Regions from separate parts of the Paraburkholderia sp. BL18I3N2 genome, predicted to be linked through region 2. Evidence: predicted binding sites of a transcription regulator. Region 2 holds the regulator's gene; the other holds the start of a gene.
What was found. The regulator LexA, encoded in region 2, represses DNA repair genes until DNA is damaged. The targets are predictions, from matches to a motif close to ACTGTATNNNNATACAGT.

Region 1 (3,410 bases), on a different contig from region 2:
GAGCGTCAACTCGGTCAGAAACCGTTCACGCGATGCATACGTGCCCGCGATACTCTCCATCTGCAACACGTCCGCGTGACGGATCGCCGCGTCCTCGTGATTGCGCTCCAGGTGCGGCTCATACCAGCGGCGCACCATTTCGAACTCGGCGGGCCATGGCGTCTGGCGCCCGTAGACGCTCGACATCAGCTTGACGAACGGATGCCAGTCTTCCTGCGCCCGAGCCGGCGCGGTGAAGGCGGCCAGCGCGCCGCCGGCGGTGTCGGCGGGGTTGCCGCTGCCCGCGCGCGCGACGACCTCGTCGAGCACCCTGGCCGCGGTGGCCGGTCCCACGCCCGGCAGCAACTGCACGACACGAAAGCCGGCCACGCGGTCACGCGGATTTTCCGCCCAGCGCAACACGGCAAGCACGTCTTTCACGTGCACAGAGTCGAGAAACTTCAGCCCGCCGAACTTGACGAACGGAATGTTGCGCCGGGTCAGTTCGATCTCCAGCGCGGCGCTGTGGTGCGCGGCGCGGAACAGCACCGCCTGCGACTTCAGCTTCATGCCCTGCTCGCGCGCTTCCAGCACCTGCTCGACGATGTAGCGGGCTTGATCCGCCTCATCGGCGACCGTCACGAGGCGCGGCCGCTGCGCCGACGCCTTGTCCGTCCACAGATTCTTCGTGTAGCGCTCGCTGGCCAGCTCGATCACCGCGTTCGACGCCGCCAGGATCGGCGCGGTCGAGCGGTAATTGCGCTCGAGCGTGACCTGTTTGGCAGGCGGATCGAAATGCGCGGGGAAATCGAGAATATTGCGCACGGTCGCGCCGCGAAACGAATAGATCGACTGGGCGTCGTCGCCGACCACGGTCAGACCGCGGCCATCTGGCTTCAACGCGAGCAGGATGGCCGCCTGCAGACGGTTGGTGTCCTGGTACTCGTCGACCAATACGTGATCGAAGCGTCCCGACAGGTCGGCGGCGATGCCCGGCTCGGCGGCCATGTGCGACCAGTAAAGCAGCAGGTCGTCGTAATCGAGCACGCTCTGCTTCTGCTTCGCTTCAACGTATGACGCGAACAGCATGCGCAGATCGGCCTCCCATTCGCGGCACCACGGGAATGCCTTGTCCAGCACCTGACCGAGCGACGCGCCGGTGTTCACGACGCGCGAGTAAATGGTAAAGCACGTGCCTTTGGCCGGGAAACGCCGCTCCTTCGCCGACAAGCCGAGTTCGTGGCGCACGAGGTTCATCAGGTCGGCGGAATCCTCGCGGTCGTTGATCGTGAAGGCCGGCGCGAGGCCGATCAGATCCGCGTATTCGCGCAACAGCCGCGCGCCGACGCTATGGAACGTGCCCGACCACGTCAGCCCCTGCGCGAGCGCAGCTCGCGAACCGAGCGCCGCGCCGGCGATGCGCGTGACGCGCCGGGTCATTTCGAGCGCCGCACGGCGCGAAAAGGTCAGCAGCAGGATGCGGCGCGGATCGGCGCCCTTCACCACCAGATTGGCGACCCGGTGCGCAAGCGTATTGGTCTTGCCGGACCCGGCGCCTGCAATCACCAGCAACGCGCCGGACGGTGCGGTGGGCGTGTCGGCGCCGTAGTCGACCGCTTCGCGCTGGGCGTCATTGAGCTTCGCCAGCCAGGCGGCGGTGTCGGACGCGGAGGACGTCGGGGACGGCGAGGAAGGCGCGGATTCGGCGACGGAGAGCACGATTGATTTGGACGTTGGATGGATTCAGAGCGGCGACGCATACTGTATATCCATACAACCCGGGCCGACAAGCGCCCTTTTTTAGCCGGATGCGCTGTCCACGTTTTCACGCCTGCCGTGCGAGCGAACACGAACACAAAAAAATGGCTCGTCGCACGAATGCATACGAGCCATTTCGCAGGCACGACATCAAGACGCTCACGCGCCCCGCGTCAGCCACTGCCGCGAAGCCTGCTATTGCTTCTTCGCGTCCTTGACGTTTGCGTCGGCTTTGGCCTCGTCGGCGTCGGCCTGCGCATCGGTCTTCTTCTTGTCGGCCTTGGCCTGCGCGACCGAAGCCTTCTTGTCCGCCTTCGACTGTTCCTTGGCCGCCTTCTTATCGGCATGGGTGACCGGCGCCGCAGCCGGATCGCTAGCCTGCGCGAATGCAGCCGACGACAGGCAACCCGCGATCAACGCGGCGACAAGCGTGGTCTTCGTGGAATGTGCGATGCTCATTCGATACCTCCGTCGAATCGAAATGCCCGGACCCGAAAGTCCGGTGAAGCGGCGGTCGCGGCGGCTAACCGAGCCGCCACCCCGCCTGCTCAGAACTCGGCCTTAATGCTTGACGTCGGTGCCGTCCGACTGGTCGCCCGTCTGGCCTTGCATGTTCATCTTCATTTCGTTGTTGGCCGTCTGCTTATCCGCCTTCTGATTGATCTTGGCGTCGCGCACCTGCTCCTTGTACTGGACCTTGGCGGCCTTCTGCTGATCCTTCAGCTCCGCCTTGGAGGCCTTCTTCGACGCGCGATATTCGGCGTTAGCCTTCGCGTTGGCGTCGCGCTTCTGCACCAGCGGGTCGGTCGAGCCCGACGCCGTCAGACGCGTCGGCGCCGGCGTCACCGGTTGCACGCCTTGGGCGGCGGGCGCCGCGTCATTACTTTGCATCTGAACCTGCGGCTGGCCTTCCACGCCCGCTGCCGGTTGCGCGGTCTGTGCGAACGCGGCTGTCGAAGCAAGGGCCGTAAGGGCGGTACCGATCAGAAGCGTACGAATCTGGGTCATGGCTAATCCTCTCTAAGGTTGTTGTGACGCGGGCGGCCTGTCTGGCGCTGCGCATTTGAGCCCATATGAACGCGCTCTGCGTGCCTCGCCCGGTCTGCTCGCTGCCGGATAAAAATCCAGCAGGCTTTCCCTACTGACCTGAACTCTACGAGTGAAGTTTGTGTTTTACGACTGCCGTTACGGAACGTTTCACTTTCCGACAAACGCATAACATCTGCTTGCAGATGCTCACACGACGGCGGCGCACACCGCGAACTTCATCCAGGGCAAGCTTCTGGCTTATGATGCGAACCCTTTGCCTGAAGGTGCAAACGCCATGCCCAACCTTGATTTCACGCTCACCGGCGACTACGTCGAACTGCACAATCTCCTGAAGATAACGGGGCTGGCGGACAGCGGCGGTTCGGCAAAAATGATGGTGGCGGACGGTGCGGTTACCGTCGACGGCCGGGTGGAGACGCGTAAAACCTGCAAGATCCGCGCGGGACAGGTCGTGCTGCTCGGCGATACGCGGATTGCGGTTCACGAGGCCTGACTCGACGGGCTGATTCACGGGACTAACGCTCGGAACTGACGCACGGGCCGCAGTCCGAAAACTCGGAGGAACGGGCGCACCAAAATCGTGCCTATTCCATCGACATCGCCGCGCCTAAGCAATAAGCTGT
Region 2 (3,410 bases):
TGGCTCCAGTCGAGCGTAGCGGTCTTGAGAAAGGTCGCCGCAAGCGGAATCAGCACCACGAGGCTCAGATACGCCACCGTGATGCCGAGTGTCAGGCCAAAACCGGGCAACGCGCTCGGTTTTCGGAAGGTCAACGTCGTCATGCTCGTTACTCGTTCAGGTTGATGCTCGTGTTGCCGGCCGCCGGGCCCTGGCGGCCAAAAGCGCGCCCCATGGGGCGCGCTCGGGAGTGACGCGTTGCCGCGCCGTTTTGCCTATGCCGTTGCCGATTCCGGCAGCGGGCGTGTTACTGCGGTTGATAGATCGAATCGAACACGCCGCCGTCGGCAAAGTGCGTCTTCTGCGCGTTGGTCCAGCCGCCGAACGAATCGTCCACCGTGTAGAGCTTCAGCTTCGGAAACTTGGCGGTCAGCTCGGCCGGCACCTTGTTCGAACGCGGACGGTAGAAGTTCTTCGCCGCGATCTCCTGGCCTTGCTCGCTATACAGGAAGTTCAGATACGCTTCGGCGACTTTGCGCGTGCCGTGCTTGTCGACCACCTTGTCCACCACCGCGACCGGCGGTTCAGCCAGAATGCTGACCGACGGCACCACGATCTCAAACTTCTCCGGACCAAATTCCTTCAGCGACAGGAACGCTTCGTTTTCCCACGCGATCAGCACGTCGCCGATACCGCGTTGCACGAAGCTGGTGGTCGCGCCGCGCGCGCCCGAATCCAGCACGCCGGCATTCTTGTACAGCTTGCCGACGAATTCCTTGGCCTTCTGATCATTGCCGCCCGGTTGATGCTCGGCATACGCCCACGCCGCGAGGTAATTCCAGCGCGCGCCGCCCGACGTCTTCGGATTCGGTGTCACGATCGACACGCCCGGCCTGGTCAGATCGTCCCAGTCCTTAATGTGCTTCGGGTTGCCCTTGCGCACCAGAAACACGATCGTCGACGTGTACGGCGACGCGTTGTCCGGCAAGCGCTTCTGCCAGCCCTTGTCGAGCAGCCCCTTGCCGGCCAGTGCGTCGATGTCGTAGGCGAGCGCCAGCGTCACCACGTCGGCCTGCAGGCCGTCGAGCACCGAGCGAGCCTGCGCGCCGGAGCCGCCGTGCGACTGCTTGAAGGTGATCGTCTCGCCCGTCTTCGCCTTCCACTCCTTGCCGAACGCCTGATTGACGTCCTGATACAGCTCGCGCGTCGGGTCGTAGGACACGTTCAGCAGCGTCGTGTCGGCGGCGTGCGCCTGCGCCATCACGCCGAGCGCGCCGGCCGCGCCCAATGCGAGCGCCGCGATCAGTTTCTTCGTCCTGCCTGCCAGCCCCGTACCTTGGTGATTCATGTCAACTTTCTCCGCGTTGTCCGCTGAAACAGCGTGTGGTGTCTTTTCTCGCGTCGCGGTCACGTGCACATGAGCGCCAACTGGGAGGCCAGTCTATCGAAGGGCTTTCATCATTAAAAATAATGTTTCTTCATTCTTTAATACGCAAAAGTGGTAATGACAGCTGGATAAGGCGTTGCGGCGCGAAAACGGGTGTTGGAGCATCGCTCAACGACGCTGGAACGCCACCCTTCACCCCGAACTTAAAGTAAAGCTTGAATTGCGCCGAATACTGTATAAAAATACAGGCACCTGTTCATACATACAGTGGCGCCATGACCAAACTCACCGCACGACAGCAGCAGGTTTTCGATCTGATCCGCAGGGCTATCGAACGTACCGGCTTTCCGCCCACCCGCGCGGAGATCGCCGCCGAACTGGGTTTCAGCTCGGCCAACTCGGCAGAAGAACATTTGCGCGCGCTCGCTCGCAAGGGCGTGATCGAACTCGCGGCCGGCGCATCGCGCGGCATTCGCCTGCTGGCCGGGCCGGAAGACTCGCCGCACCAGTTCACCCTGCCGCACGCCAGCATCATGCAACTGTCGCTGCCGCTGATCGGGCGCGTCGCCGCCGGCAGCCCGATCCTCGCGCAGGAACATATCTCGCAGCACTACGCTTGCGACCCGGCGCTGTTCTCGAGCAAGCCGGATTACCTGCTGAAGGTGCGCGGGCTGTCCATGCGCGACGCGGGCATCTTCGACGGCGACCTGCTCGCGGTGCAAAAGCGCAGCGAAGCGAAAGACGGCCAGATCATCATTGCCCGGCTCGGCGACGACGTTACGGTCAAGCGCCTGAAGCGCCGGCCGAACGGGCTCGAACTGATCGCCGAGAACCCCGATTACGAAAACATCTTCGTTGAAACCGGCAGTGCGGAATTCGCGCTGGAGGGCATCGCCGTGGGGCTGATTCGGCCCGGCGAGTTCTAACCCGCCTGCCCGTTCGACAGAATAAAAAGCCGCGTCAATGTCGCATTAATGTTGCATAGCGCCGCATCAACGTCGCATCGTCTGGAGAGTCTCATGGAACGTCTTGCCCGCCTGCTGCCCTTTCGCCAGTTCGGTCGTCTGCGCCATCTTCGCAAGCTGGTGCCCTGCTCGTTGATCGAGGCGGCCACGCTCAGCACGCCGTCGCTGTTCGACTCGCCCGAGGCTGCGTCGAGCTTGCCGTCATCGTTGCCGGCGTTTGCCCGCGTGTCGTTGAATTCGGGTTTGAATACGGCCGAACCGGCGCGTCGCGCACCGGTGCGGGTCTATCACGGGCCGTCGCGTCTCATCATGGTCGGCACAATGGACGCGGTTTGCCGCATGATCGACCGCTGCATCGCCGATGAAGCGAACGTGCACGGCGCGGTGTTCGAGTCTTGATGTCCAGGCGGTTCTAGAACGGGGCGGCGAGAGATTGCATTGCGTGGGATCGTTTTCGCGTGGCCGCGGTCCACGTTAGATCACACCTGATGGAGAGTCCCACTCGATGGCAGTTCCGAAACGTATCCAACGCGGCAGCAGAGGCAGCGCCACAAAGCCGCTGATCGTCACGCTAGTCGTAATCGCGGTGATCGCCGCACTGGGGTTTGCTTATGCGTCACCGTACATCGCGCTGAACAATCTCAAACGCGCGGCCGATGCGCGCGACGCGCAAACGGTCAACCAGTATGTCGACTTCCCCGCGTTGCGTGAGAGCCTGAAGGAACAGGTCGCCGGCCTGCTGACACGTCGGCTTGGCGCGCATAGTAACGGCAATCCATTGGCCGCCATTGGCGCGATGATCGGCGTCGCATTGATCGGTCCGCTCGTGGATGCGTACGCCACACCGGACGGCGTGGCGGCCTTGCTGAACGGCATGCCGCCGCGCGGCGATCCGGGTGAACGGCCGCCTGCGCCGGCAGCCGCGAACAATGCGCCGGACGCCACCGCGACTGCGGCAGCACCGGCTGCGCCGCCTGCCGGTAACGCGGCGAATGGAAATACCAACGCCACGCCCCCGCAACCGCCGCAAACCACGGCGGGCTACCGCGGCCTCAACGAGTTCGTTGTCACGTACCAAC

Region 1: a site for LexA is predicted at 1,740-1,757, ahead of B0G75_RS21590 (ATP-dependent helicase). Genes of this name have one in related genera too.

The regions. Positions count from the first base shown of each region.
Region 1 covers NZ_PVNC01000007.1:395,039-398,448, forward strand. Annotated here, with positions in the region: gene B0G75_RS21590 (ATP-dependent helicase) at 1-1,698, opposite strand, end outside; gene B0G75_RS21595 (hypothetical protein) at 1,933-2,196, opposite strand; gene B0G75_RS21600 (hypothetical protein) at 2,299-2,745, opposite strand; gene B0G75_RS21605 (RNA-binding S4 domain-containing protein) at 3,062-3,280, shown strand.
Region 2 covers NZ_PVNC01000005.1:412,454-415,863, forward strand. Annotated here, with positions in the region: gene cysT (sulfate ABC transporter permease subunit CysT) at 1-143, opposite strand, end outside; gene B0G75_RS17340 (sulfate ABC transporter substrate-binding protein) at 287-1,327, opposite strand; gene lexA (transcriptional repressor LexA) at 1,642-2,292, shown strand; gene B0G75_RS17350 (hypothetical protein) at 2,386-2,730, shown strand; gene B0G75_RS17355 (DUF2939 domain-containing protein) at 2,837-3,410, shown strand, end outside.